Linked DNA regions of Blastochloris viridis. The protein of the gene in region 1 binds, or shares a complex with, the protein of each later gene. Links are inferred from orthologs where the notes say so. Each region holds a gene or a part of one and is shown on either strand. Other genes may lie near its edges. The genes, in order: trxA and trxB.

Region 1 (6,775 bases):
AGGGCGAGGCATGAGCGCCTTCAGCATTCCCGACAAGACCCGGCTCGACCAGGCCGCCGCCTCCGACCCCGCCCGCTCGGCCTGGGTCGACGCCAATGCCGGCTCCGGCAAGACCCACGTCCTGGCGCGGCGGGTGGTGCGGCTGCTGCTGCGCGGCACCCCGCCCGACAAGGTGCTGTGCCTGACCTTCACCAAGGCCGCCGCCGCCAACATGGCCAACCGCGTGCTCGCGGCGCTGGCGGCGTTCGCCACCGCGACGGACGTCGAGCTCGACCGCGCCTTGGCCGAGATCGACGGCGACAGCCCGACCCCGCAGCGCCGGGCGCGGGCGCGGCGGCTGTTCGCCGAGGCGCTGGAGACGCCGGGCGGCCTGAAGGTCCAGACCATCCATGCGTTCTGCGACCGCGTGCTGCACCAGTTCCCGTTCGAGGCCGGCGTGCCGGCCGGGTTCTCGGTGCTCGACGACCGCCTCGCCGACGAGCTGCTGGCCGGCGCCCGTGCCCGCGTGATGGTCGAGGCGGCCAACGATCCGTCATCGCCGCTCGGCCGGGCGCTGGAGACCGCGATTGCAGCGGCCTCCGACAACGGGCTCACCGAGGCGTTCGCCGAGGCGGTGCAGGACCGCCACGCCATCGCCGGCTGGATCGCGGCGGCGGGCGGCGTCGAGGCGGCGGCCGGCCAGGTCGCCGAGTGCCTCGGGCTGCGCCCTGGCGAAACCCGCGCCGCCATCGAGGCCGACATGCTGGCGAGCCCCCATCTGCCGCGCAGCGAATGGCCGGCGGTTGCGGCGGAGTTCGCCGCCGGCAGCGGCGCCAACGATAAGAAGTTTGCCGGCTATTTATTGGCTGCCGCCGCGGCCACGGACGATGCCCAGGCGCTCGACGCCTGTCTCAAGGTATTCCTGACCGACAAGGAGGAGCCGCGCAGCGACAAGCAGTTCCCCTCCAAGCGCATCCGCGACGATCACCCCGCCCTCGCCCTGGCGCTCCGCGCCGAGCGCGACCGGCTGGCGGCGCTGATCGAACCCCGCCGGGCCGCCGCCGCCGCCGAGCGCAGCGCCGCGCTGCTGGTGCTCGCCGACGCCGTGATCGGCCGCTACGAGGCGATGAAGGCGCGGCGCGCCTTGCTCGACTTCGACGACCTGGTGGCGAACACCCGGACCCTGCTCGAAGACATCGGCGCCGCGTGGGTGCTCTACAAGCTCGACCGCGGCATCGACCATGTGCTGGTCGACGAGGCGCAGGACACCTCGGCGGCCCAATGGGCGATCGTGTCGGCGCTGACCGCCGAATTCTTTGCCGGCAAAGGAGCGCGCGAGCGGCCGCGCACGGTGTTCGCGGTGGGCGACGCCAAGCAGTCGATCTTCGGCTTCCAGGGCGCGGCGCCGGCGATGTTCGGCGAGATGCAGACGCACTTCAAGGACGCCGCCGAGGACGGCGACTACGCCTGGTCGAGCGTGCGGCTCGAGGTGTCGTTCCGCTCGTGCCAGCCGGTGCTGGACGCCGTCGACCGCGTGTTCGCCCAGGACGCCGCCCGCGCCGGGCTCCAGGTGGTCGATGACGCCGCCCTGGCCCACCAGTCGGTGCGGGCCGGCGCGCCGGGGGTGGTGGAGCTGTGGCCGCTGATCGAGCCCGACGCGGCCTCGGAAAGCCGCGAGCCGTGGGACCTGCCGCTCGACGCCGCCACCGCCGCCAGCCCCAATGTGCGGCTGGCCCACCGCATCGCCGCGAGCGTGGCGGCCTGGACCCGCGGCGGCCGCCGCAAGGCCGACGGCAGCCCGATCGGCGCCGGCGACGTGCTGATCCTGGTGCGCCGGCGCGGCGCGCTGTTCGAGGCGATGCTGAAGGCGCTGAAGGCGTGCGGCCTCGAGGTCGCCGGCGCCGACCGGCTGGTGCTGGCCGAGCACATCGCGGTGATGGACCTGATCGCACTCGGCGACGCCATCTTGTGCCCGCACGACGACCTCGCGTTGGCCTGCCTGCTGAAAAGCCCGCTGTTCGGCTTCAGCGACGACGAGCTGATGGCGATTGCGGCGCCGCGCACCGGCACGCTCGCCGCGGCACTCGATCACGCCACCGAGCCGAAGGCGCAGGCCGCCGCCGCCCGCCTCGCCCAATGGCGGACCGAGGGCCGGGCGCTGCGCCCGTTCGACCTCTATTCGCGGGTGCTCGGCCGCGACGGCGGGCGGCGGGCGATGCTGGCGCGGCTCGGGCCGGAGGCGGCCGACCCGCTCGACGAGTTCCTGGCGCTGGCGCTCGCCGACGAGGGCGCCGGCCTGCCGGCGCTGACCGGCTTTCTCCACCGGGTGCGCGCCGCCGGCGCCGAGGTCAAGCGCGACATGGAGGTGGGGGCGAGCGCGGTGCGGGTGATGACGGTGCACGGCGCCAAGGGCCTCGAAGCGCCGGTGGTGATCCTGGCCGACACCGTCGCCCGGCCCGAGGGCGCCAAGGATCTACGCCTGCTGCCGCTCGCCCGGCCCGGCGCCGCCCACGGCGCCCCGCAGCCGCGGGTCTGGGTGCCGTCCCGGGCCGGCGAGCCGGCGGCGGCCGCCGCCGCCCGCGACGGCGTGCGGGCCGAGGCCGCGGCCGAATATCGCCGCCTGCTCTACGTCGCGCTGACCCGCGCCGCCGACGTGCTGGTGATCGCCGGCGCCCGCGGCAAGACCGCCGAGCCGGACGGCTGCTGGTACAGGCTGGTCGAGGGCGCGCTCAAGGCCGAGGCGGCCGAGGAGCCGGCCGACGGCTGGGACGGCACGGTGTGGCGCTGGAGCCGCTGGCCGGAGGTGGCGGCGGCGGCAGGCGGCGCCCCGGCCCCGGCGCCGCCGCCGGAGCGACCGGCCTGGCTCGACCGCCCGGTGGACAGCGCCATCGCCCGGCCGGCGCCGCTCAAGCCCTCGCGCACCGGCCCGCCGGCCGACCCCGCCGCAGTGGCGCGCGGCCGGCTGGTCCACCGTTTGCTCGAAGTGCTGCCCGATCTGCCGCCCGCCGAGCGCCCGGCGGTGGCCGAAGCGCTGACGGCCCGGTTCGGCCTCGAGCCCGCCGGCTGCACCGGCGTGGTCGAGGACACGCTGGCGCTGATCGCCGACCCGGCCCTGGCGCGGCTGTTCGGCCCCGGCAGCCGAGCCGAGGTGCCGCTCGCCGGCACCATCGGCTCGGCCGGCCTGACGCCGGTGCCGGTGTCCGGCCGCATCGACCGGGTCTGGGTGGGCGAGGATGCGGTGCTGATCGCCGACTTCAAGACAGACACCGCGGTTCCAACCACAGCCGCGGACGTTCCGGGTGCTTATCGGCGCCAGCTCGCGCTCTATCGCGCCCTGCTCGCCGAGCTGTTTCCAGGCCGGCCGGTGGCGTGCTGGCTGGTGTTCACCTGCGGCCCGCGGGTGATGCCGGTGCCGGACGCGCTGCTCGACGAGGCGTTGGCGCGGCTCACCTCCGCACCCGCCCTGCCTTGACGCTCTCCCGACCGATCCCTAGTTTTACGTAATCAACGACCCCGCCTTCCAATGGAAAGGACCGGCCATGGCTGTCTCCAAGGTAACTGATGCCAGCTTCGACCAGGATGTTCTGAAGTCGAGCGATGCTGTTCTCGTCGATTTCTGGGCGGAATGGTGCGGACCGTGCCGGATGATCGCGCCGGTTCTCGACGAAATTGCCGCGGAAATGGCCGGAAAGATTAAGATCGTCAAGCTGAACGTCGACGAAAACCCGGCGACTGCCGCGAAATACGGCGTGATGTCGATCCCGACCCTGATGCTGTTCAAGAACGGCGAGCTGGCCTCGCGCCAGGTCGGCGCCGCGCCGAAGGCCAAGCTGGTGCAATGGGTGCACTCGGCGGTGTGACGGGCGTTGCGGCCGGCCCGCCGTCGCGGCATCGTCGCCTCGGCAAAAATCTTGTTTTCGAACAAGCTTTTGCGACGGAGCCTGCCGGTCGTCCGGGTGCCGACGCGCCCGCAGGCCGGGGTCAATCCCCGGCCAGGGCGCGAAAGCGGGTGAGGAATTTTCGCGCCGCCTCGCCCGCGGTCCACGGCGCCAGCAGGCGCTCGGCGGAGGCGGCGGGCAGGTCCGGCGGCGCACCGAAGAACTTGCGCGCCTCGTCATCGGAGAAGCCGGCGAGCCGCGTCGCCTCCAGATAGGCGGCGCCGCGGTCGGCGGCCTTGGTCAGCCGGTGCAGCTCCGCCGGCGATGCCGGCGGCAGCCCGAACCGGATGTGGATGGCGGCCTGCAATCGCGCCTCCACCGTCTTGTAGGCGCCGCCCATCACCGCCTTGAACGGCGAGATCATGTCGCCGATGACGTATTCCGGCGCGTCGTGCAGCAGCACCGCCAGCCGCCACGAGCGGTCGAGGTTGGGCGCGAGCCGCCGCGAGATCGCCTCGACCAGCAGCACGTGCTGGGCCACCGAAAAAATGTGGGGGCCGCGGGTCTGGCCGTTCCAGCGCGCCACCCGGGCCAGGCCGTGGGCGATGTCCTCGATCTCGACGTCGAGCGGGGAGGGGTCGAGCAAATCAAGCCGGCGGCCGGACAGCATGCGCTGCCAGGCGCGCGGCGGGGCGGAATCATCGGAGCGGGCCATGATTTGCGCGGGCTACAGCAGCCGGCCGGCCGCGGCAAGCGGCGTGCGGCGCGCAAGCCGGCTGCGGGCGTGACGGCGGACTGCGCAGCCGAAGCGGACGTGCTACGCTTTTCGCTGTCGGCGTCGCTGGATCTCACCGCTTCGAGCCATTAGATCATTCACCATGAGACAGCCGAGTGCAGTCCTCGAGATCGTCTATTTCGACGCCGGTGGCGGCCACCGCAGCGCGATGAACGCGCTGAAGGAAGTTCTGGAGGAGCGTTATCCGACCTGGTGCATCAAGCCGGTCAACCTGCAGAAACTCCTCGAGCCGGCCGACCCGGTTCACCAGATCACCGAAAAGCTGTCCCGCCCGCTGCACAAATATCTGGTGCCACTGGCGCCGCGCCTGAGTTTCCGGCCGTTCCAGACCCAGGACATCTACAACGTCGCGCTCAAACGCGGCGTCACGTTCGGGCTCGGCGCGATCCTGCCCATCCTGCAAACCTACATCGAGCTGAACGCGCCGAAGATCGAAGGGATCCTCAAGCGCTATTGGTGCCGGCCCGACGCCGAGGCGCCCGACCTCGTCGTCTCGGTGATCCCCAATTTCAACGGCGTGATGTTTCGGGCGCTGAAGGCGGTCCACCCGAACACGCCGTTCGTCACCGTCATGACCGACATGGTCGACTGCCCGCCGCACTTCTGGATGGAGGATCAGGACCAAGTCGTGGTCTGCGGCACGCAGCGCGCGCTCGAACAGGCCAAGACCAGCGGGTTCTACCGGGCGCAGAATATCTATGAGGTTTCCGGCATGATCCTTCGCAAATCCTTCTACAAGGACGCTGCGAAGTGGCAATTGACCCGCGAGCACCTCGGCCTTCGGCCAAGCCTACCCACCGCGATCATCATGTTCGGCGGCAACGGGTCATTGAGCGTGTCGTTGAGCATCCTCGAGCAGTTCGAGGCGGCCAAGCTCAAGCTTCAGACCATCGTGATGTGCGGCAACAACAAAAAGCTCTACGACAGCCTGCAGGGCCGGGCGGGCTGCCACGCCGTCGGCTTCGTTGCCAACGTTGCCGATTACATGCGGCTGGCGGATTTCCTGATCGGCAAGCCGGGCCCCGGCAGCGTCAGCGAAGCCATCCACGTCGGCTGCCCGGTCATCGTCGAATGCAACAAGAGCACGATGCCGCAGGAGCGCCCCAACGTCGATTGGATCCTGGAGATGCAGGTCGGGTTGGCGGTGAAGAGCTTCGAGAAGGATATCGTCGGCGCCGTGCAGACGATGCTGGCGTCGCTGGCGTCCTTCAAAGCCAATATCGACCGGAACGTCCCGAAGAACTTTGCCGTGTTCGAGATCGCGACGATCCTGAACCAGATCATTCAGCGCCGGCAGCACCGCGTCCGCCGGCTTGCCGCGCGGGTTTACTGAAGGCTCAAGGGCTGCGACAGGCCGGAGCGCCGGCACGCCGCGCGGTGGAACGGGCGGCGGAATCGAAAAGATTCACAAGCTCTGAGGAGCCCGCGACAGCGGGTCTCGAAGGCGGACTTTCGAGCTGAGGCCTGCCCCATGGTTCGAGACGGTCGCTTCGCAGCCTCCTCACCATGAGGCCGAGAACGGTCAGCCGTCAGCACCTCGGGTACCAGGTCGCTTCAAGCCTTTGATTCAACGCATGCGCTCGCAACAGCGGACACCGGCGTTGGGAGCGAAACGTCAAAACCTGGACTGCCATCCGACCTGACGCCGTCAGGTCGGATGGCAGTCCAGAACATCGTCCCGACGAGAATGCGTGTCGCGAAACTGCGGTTTTCGACGGTGGGACTGCGGCTCGGCGGCCAGAGCGGCCGAGAACCGTACCCCCCGTTGGGTCGGACGCTCCGGCGCGCCGGCCGTCCGGTGATGCCGCCGGCTGGCGCGTCAGCCGCCGACCACGCGGCGGTCGCGCCGACGGTCGACCACCGGCTGGTACGCGATCCGGGCGTGGAAGCTGCAATAGGGCAGGCCAGGCGTCGCCCGGCCGCCGCAATAGGAGAAGTCGGCGCGGCCCGGCTCGCCAAGCGGCCACCGGCAGGTGGCCTCGGTGAGGTCGAGAATGGTGCAGCGCTGGCCGATCGGCACCACGTTTTCCACCGGTTCGACCGCGCATTCCGGCTCGACCTCCGGCATCTCCTCCGGCGCGACCCGGGGCGCCAGCACGACATTGCCGTGGACGAACCCGCC
Region 2 (6,878 bases), 2.6 Mb from region 1 along the record:
AGGTCAACGCCCCGGGCGGCGCCAAAAGCTACGAGATCATCGAGGTCCGCTGGAGCTGACGCCGGCGGGCGGAGTGAAAAGGACCGGAGGACGCCATGGCCGATATCGCTGATGCTCTCACCCGCCGCGCTGCGCTGGTGGCGGTCGGCGGCGCCTTGGTCGCGGCGGCGGCACCTGCCGCCGCCCAGTCCGCCGCCACCTTCCGCGCCATCACCGTCGACACCGCGCCGCTGGCCAATCTCGGCGCCCGCCGCGACGCCGAGCTGATCCGCCGCCTGCTTCAGCAGGAGCTGCCGGCGGCCTTCGCCGGCCGCATCACCGGCGCGCGCTCGGCGCCGACCCTGCTGGTGCGCATCACCGCACTGTCGCTGGCCTCCTATGCCGGCCAGGGCGGCGGCGGTAGCGGCGGCGGCGGCGCAACCGTGGACACCGACTATCTGGAAGGCGAGGCCCTGGTGATGCCGGCCGGCAGCCGCACCGCCATCCTCCGCGTGCCGATGTTGTCGGCGGTGCCCTCCTCCAGCGCCGGGGCGTGGTATCAGCCCGACAACGAGCAGCGCCGCATCGCCTATATCACCTCCCACTTCGCCGGCTGGCTGGCAAAGAAGGTGTGATTCCAACGGCGGCGGTCGTCCCCGGCGAGCATCGCGAAGCGATGCGAGGGAAGGGGACCCATGGTACCAACGGCCCCAGGCTGCTTGAGCCTGAGGACATTCCATCGTCCCAGGCTTTCGGACCGAAGCGGTTCAGGCTGCCGCACATCAAGGGTGGGTCCCTTCCCTCACGCACCAGAAGGTGCGCTCGCCGGGGACGACCGCCTGCCGCTTCACCCCTCCTCGGGCAGCGGCACGTCCAGCGGCACCAGCGCTTCGTCCTTGGAGCAGCGCAGCGTCAGCGACGTCTTAACGTTCTTCACCGCCGGCGCCGCCGTCAGCTTGGCGACGAAGTCCTGGAAGGTAGCAAGGTCCGGCGCCACGCACTTCAGCAGAAAATCGATCTCGCCCGACAGCATCCAGCATTCGCGCACCTCAGGCGAGGTCCGCACGAAGGCCTCGAACGCCTTGAGGTCGGAATCGGCCTGGCTGGCAAGGTGCACCATGGCGAAGCACACCACCTCGTAGCCGAGCAGCTTTTCCGACAGCAGCGCGCGGTAGCCGCGGATGAAGCCGTCCTCCTCCAGCGACCGCACCCGGCGCAGGCATGGCGGCGCCGAGATGCCGACCCGGCGCGCCAGCTCGACATTCGTCATTCGACCGTCCGCCTGCAGCTCTGCCAGAATCTTATGGTCGATCGTGTCGAGTCGGGACGGCACATAAACCTCGTTGCGGCGAAGCGCGGACCGGGGGGTCAGGGAATCTCCCACCCAAGGCGCAGCTCTTAGCAGAGCGCCGCCGGCCGCGAAAGAAAATTGCGCGGGCCGGCGCCACCCGGCAAGATGGACCCGGCGGCGGCAGCCGGCGAATCCCCCGGTTTTTCGAATCCGCCGGAAACGTCGAATCCCCCCTTGCGCAGCCGGCGTCGATCCGGCAAGGCCGTCAGCATGTGCCTTCCTCCCGAAACCACGGTGTGGGTGCTGACCGACGGCAAGGCCGGCGACGAAACCCAGTGCCTTGGCATCGCCGCGGCGCTCGGCGTCGAGCCGGTGGTCAAGCGCGTCACCCCACGGCCGCCCTGGGTGTGGCTCGGCGCGTTCGCCAAGGTGCCGCCGGCCGACCGGCCGGGCCGGCCGGGCAGTCCGATCGCCCCGCCGTTTCCCGACATGGTGATCGCCTCCGGCCGCAGAGCGGCGCCCTATGTCAAGGCGATCAAGCAGGCCTCCGGCGGCCGCACCTTCACCGTGATCCTCAAGGACCCCCGCACCGGCACCAGTGCCGCCGACGTGCTGTGGGTGCCGGCGCACGACCGCCTGCGCGGCGCCAACGTGCTGACCACCCTCACCTCGCCGCACCGCATCTCGGCCGCGGTGCTGGCGGCCGAGCGCGCGGCGCCGCGGCCCCAGATCGCGGCGCTGCCGGCGCCGCGGGTGGCGGTGCTGATCGGCGGGCCGAGCAAGGATTACCGTTACACCGACGCCGACATGGCGCGGCTCGCCGGCCAGATCGAGCGGCTGGCGCGCGCGGGCGCCGCGCTGATGGTGACGGTGTCGCGGCGCACGCCGAGATCGCTGGTCGCCATCGTCCGCGCCGCCTTGGCGCCGTGGCCGCATCTGCTGTTCGACGGCAGCGGCGATAACCCCTACCCCGCCTTCCTGGCGCTGGCCGACGCCGTCGTCGTCACCGCCGATTCGGTCAACATGGTCGGCGAGGCCGCCGCCACCGGCGCGCCGGTCCTGGTGTTCGAGCCGTCCGGCGGCAGCCGCAAGATCCGCCGTTTCCTCGACGGCCTTATCCGCTACGGCGCGGTGCGGCCGTTCACCGGGGTGCTGGAGCGTTTCAGCTACATCCCGCTCGATTCGACGCCGGAGATCACCGCCGAGATCGCCCGCCGCTACCGCCACCACTGCGCCGCGCTGGCGCCCGCGCCGGCGCCGCCTTCGCCCGACCCCATTTCGCCGCCACAGTCGGCTGAGAGCGCTGAGCCCGCCGCCGAACCGTCGAGGACCGCATGACCACCCCCGCCAAGCTCGTCATTATCGGCTCCGGGCCGGCCGGCTACACCGCCGCGATCTACGCGGCGCGGGCGATGCTGCAGCCGATCCTGATCCAGGGCATGCAGCCCGGCGGCCAGCTCACCGTCACCACCGAGGTCGAGAACTATCCCGGCTTTGCCGAGCCGATCCAGGGTCCGGCGCTGATGGAGCAGATGCAGCTCCAGGCCGAGCGCGTCGGCACCCGCATCGTCACCGACCTCGTCACCAGCGTCGATCTCTCGTGCCGGCCGTTCCGGCTGACCTGCGATTCCGGCGAGGTCTTCCTCGCCGACGCCCTGATCATCGCCACCGGCGCGCAAGCCCGCTGGCTCGGCCTGCCCGCGGAAGAGACGTTCCGCGGCTTCGGCGTGTCGGCCTGCGCCACCTGCGACGGCTTCTTCTTCCGCGGCAAGGAGGTGATGGTGGTCGGCGGCGGCAACTCCGCGGTGGAGGAGGCGCTGTTCCTCACCCGCTTCGCCGCCAAGGTGACGGTGGTGCACCGCCGCGACGCCTTCCGCGCCGAGAAGATTCTGCAGGAGCGGCTGTTCGCCAATCCCAAGGTCGAGGTGGTGTGGAACCACACGGTCGAGGACATCCTGGGCAGCGATTCGCCGCCCAAGGTCGCCGCGGTGCGGCTGCGCCACGCCGGGACCGGCGCGGTCCACGACCGCCCGGTCGACGGGCTGTTCGTGGCGATCGGCCACGCCCCCGCCACCGCGCTGTTCGAAGGCCAGCTCAAGATCAAGCCGAACGGCTATCTGTGGGTGGCGCCCTACTCCACCGCCACCAGCGTGCCCGGTGTGTTCGCCGCCGGCGACGTCACCGACGATCTCTACCGCCAGGCGGTGACCGCCGCCGGCATGGGCTGCATGGCGGCGCTGGAGGTCGAACGCTTCCTCGCCGCCGAGGACGCGCCCGCGGCAGCGGCGGCGGAATAGCCGGCCGGCAACGCCGGAAAAAGCGTTCTGCCCGAACGGGTTGGCTGGCGGGCCGCGGCGCCCTGCGGCGCCAGATCTGGCCGTCTGATTTCCGCGATCACACTCTGCGATCGGTCAAGCCACAATTTTGCATCCCACTTTTGCGGCTTTGCGTATTATGCAAAGCTATGCCGCCAAGCGGGCGATCACGGCATGCCGCAGTCTTCCTTGCGGCCACACAGCGCCGCGCGGGCTGGGGCCGCGACAATGGACTGGGACAAACTGAAGATATTCCACGCGGCCGCCGAGGCCGGGTCGTTCACCCATGCCGGCGAGGCGCTCGGGCTGTCGCAGTCGGCGGTCAGCCGGCAGGTCTCAGCGTTGGAGCAGGAGCTGCACGTTCCGTTGTTCCATCGCCACGCCCGCGGCCTGATCCTCACCGAGCAGGGCGAGCTGCTGTTCCGCACCGCCCACGACGTGTTCGTCAAGCTGGAGGCGGCGCGCAGCGAGCTGACCGACAGCCGCGACCGCCCCAACGGCGAACTGAAGGTCACCACCACGGTCGGGCTCGGCACCCATTGGCTGACGCCGCGGCTCGGCGAGTTCGGCGAAAAGTATCCCGACATCCGCCTGACGCTGATTTTCACCGACGAGGAGCTCGACCTCGCCATGCGCGAGGCCGATGTCGCGCTGCGGATGCGCCAGCCGGTGCAGGCCGATCTGGTGCAGCGCAAGCTGTTCACCGTGCATTTCCACGCCTACGCCAGCCCGGACTACCTCAAGCACCACAGCCAGCCGCGCACCTTCGACGACCTCGACCGCCACCGCCTGATCTCGTTCGGCGGCGCGGTGCCGAGCTATCTGCAGAACTCCAACTGGCTGGAAAGCGCCGGCCGCGAGGGCCGCGAGCCGCGCCGCTCCTGGATCCGGGTCAACAACATCCTGGCGCTGAAGCAGGCGGTCGAGCGCGGCCTCGGCATCGGCATGCTGCCGGACTACATGGTCGACGACAGCGCCGGGCTGATCCAGCTGTTCCCCGACAACTCGCCTGGCCTCGACGCCTATTTCGTCTATCCGCAGGAGCTGAAGTCGGTCGCCCGCGTCCAGGCCTTCCGCGACTTCCTGGTCTCCAAGGCCAGCCGCTGGAATTTCTGAGCGCGCGGCACGATGTCGTCCCGGACGGCGCGAAGCGCCGAGCCGGGACCGTTTGCCCATGTCCCGTCGTCCCGGACGGCGCGAAGCGCCGAGCCGGGACCGCGTGGTGAGTCTGGCCTCTTTCTGATCACGATCCCGGGTCGCGCAGCTTCGCTGCTTGCCGGGACGACGATCTCTCTCTTGGGCGACCCGGGCGAACGTGAGCGGACCCGATACGCAGAGAGAACGAAGGTGCCCCCTACATGAACAGCCGCTCGCCCTCTTTGCCCTCATAGAGGTGGGCGACATACCGCCCGTAGCCGTTGAAGATCTGGGTCGGCCGCATCTCGCCGGTGGCAAGATCGCGCTCGCGCGCCTGGCTCCAGCGCGGGTGCGGCACCTCCGGATTCACATTGGCCCAGAAGCCGTATTCGAAGCCCTGCACCCGCTCCCAGAACCCCTTGGGCCGGGCGTCGAGAAAGCTGACGCGCACGATGGCCTTGGGCTGCTTGAAGCCGTACTTCCACGGCAGGATCGCGCGGAGCGGCGAGCCGTTCGCCCGGTTGAGCGGCTTGCCGTAGGCGCCCGTTGCCATGAAGGCCAGTTCGTTCGCGCACTCCGCCATGGTGAAGGCGTCGGCATAGGGCCAGGGATACCAGCTCTGCTTCTGGCCCGGCGCCCAGCTGGCATTGCCGAAGGTCTCGAACCGCACGTAGCGCGCCGCAGGCAGCGGCTTGGCGAACTCGATGAGCTTCGACATCGCAAAGCCGGACCACGGCACCGCGATCGACCACGCCTCGACGCAGCGATGGCGGTAGGTGCGCTCCTCCAGCGCAAAGCGCCGGATCAGCGCGTCGATGTCGACCGTGGTCTCGGCCTCGACCAGCCCGTCGATCTTCACCGTCCACGGCCGGATGTCCATGCGCTGGGCAAGGCGCGCCGCGGTCGGCTTGTCGGAGGAGAACTCGTAAAAGTTGACGTTGCCGACCACCACGTCTTCCGGCGTCAACGGCCGGTCGAGTTGATAGGCGTCGTTGCGCGGCACCGGATAGAGCCCGGCGGTTGGATCGGGCCCAGGTGGTGGAGCGGGCTTGCTGCGGAAGATGTCGAGCCAATCGGCCGCCGCCGGCGTGGCAAGCGTCGCGCCGCCGGCAAGCCCGGCGAGAAGGGCACGGCGGTTGAGAAAGGTGCGCTCGGGCGCCGCCGCACTGTCGGGCAGCACCCAACCCGGCCTGCGGATGATGGCAGGCCGGCCAATCGGCTCGGACACGGACGGCCTCCCGGGGAAGAGGACCGCTTGATTCCGCCCGAAACGTCGGCGAACACAAATCACGAAACGGCGACACCCTTTCGCGAGGGGGTGGCTGTCGTCCCGGGCAAGCGGCTCTGGCCGCGCGACCCGGGATCGTGTGCAGGAAAGCACCCCTTCCGGATGACGGTCCCGGCTCGGTGCTTCGCGCCGTCCGGGACGACGAGGCCCAGGCTTGTCGTCCCGGGCAAGCGGCTCTGGCCGCGCGACCCGGGATCGTGTGCAGGAAAAAGCCCCTTCCGGAGGGCGGTCCCGGCTCGGTGCTTCGCGCCGTCCGGGACGACGAGGCCCAGGCTTGTCGTCCCGGGCAAGCGGCTCTGGCCGCGCGACCCGGGATCGTGTGCAGGAAAAAGCCCCTTCCGGAGGGCGGTCCCGGCTCGGCGCTTCGCGCCGTCCGGGACGACGAGAGACGGGCGGCCGCCCGTCTCCTTTATGGTCTCACGCCGCAGCGGCCTTTTTCGCCGCGATCACCAGATCGGCGGCACGGCCGACCAGCTCGGCCATGTGGTCGAAGCGGGTGGTGTAGGTGCCGACGCCGGCGGTGGCCGAGCGCAGCTCGACGATGAGGTTGCCGATCTCAGCCTCCGGCATCTCCGCCCGCACCACGTCCCAGCCCGGCCAGTCTGCGCGCGGCTCGAAGCCGAGGATCTGGCCGCGGCGGCCGGACAGGATGGCGTTGACCTTGGCGGTGGCGTCGTTGGGGCAATACACCTCGACGTGGTGGATCGGCTCCAGCAGCACCGGCTGGCAGTTGGGCAGCGCCTCGACCAGGCCGACGCGGCCGGCGGTGCGGAACGCCATGTCGGACGAATCGACGGTGTGGTAGGAGCCGTCGACCAGCGTCACCGCCACGTCGACCACCGGGAAGCCGAGCGGGCCCTCCTTCAGG

Evidence for each region.
Region 2: the proteins of trxA (region 1) and trxB are in contact, whole or in part, in a crystal structure (PDB 1F6M), measured with the Escherichia coli proteins. The link is inferred for Blastochloris viridis from one-to-one orthologs.

What each region holds. Positions count from the first base shown.
Region 1 is NZ_CP012946.1:3,588,562-3,595,336, forward strand. What follows is about bases 2,283-5,178. They hold trxA (thioredoxin TrxA), read left to right. Parts: upstream 2,283-3,518; coding sequence 3,519-3,839; downstream 3,840-5,178. Other genes in these bases: addA (double-strand break repair helicase AddA), read left to right, coding at 2,283-3,451; BVIR_RS15550 (HD domain-containing protein), read right to left, coding at 3,961-4,572; BVIR_RS15555 (glycosyltransferase), read left to right, coding at 4,736-5,178. Outside these bases: double-strand break repair protein AddB, read left to right, coding at 1-14; more of addA, read left to right, coding at 11-2,282; more of BVIR_RS15555, read left to right, coding at 5,179-5,986; BVIR_RS15560 (GcrA family cell cycle regulator), read right to left, coding at 6,473-6,775. UniProt on the Escherichia coli protein: Participates in various redox reactions through the reversible oxidation of its active center dithiol to a disulfide and catalyzes dithiol-disulfide exchange reactions.
Region 2 is NZ_CP012946.1:942,718-949,595, reverse strand. What follows is about bases 1,587-4,585. They hold trxB (thioredoxin-disulfide reductase), read left to right. Parts: upstream 1,587-2,604; coding sequence 2,605-3,567; downstream 3,568-4,585. Other genes in these bases: BVIR_RS04245 (LysR family transcriptional regulator), read left to right, coding at 3,814-4,585; BVIR_RS04255 (mitochondrial fission ELM1 family protein), read left to right, coding at 1,587-2,608. In the rest of the region: transcription elongation factor GreA, read left to right, coding at 1-59; BVIR_RS16645 (hypothetical protein), read left to right, coding at 96-614; BVIR_RS04260 (Lrp/AsnC family transcriptional regulator), read right to left, coding at 827-1,312; more of BVIR_RS04255, read left to right, coding at 1,541-1,586; more of BVIR_RS04245, read left to right, coding at 4,586-4,701; protein-methionine-sulfoxide reductase catalytic subunit MsrP, read right to left, coding at 4,940-5,950; BVIR_RS04235 (elongation factor G), read right to left, coding at 6,428-6,878.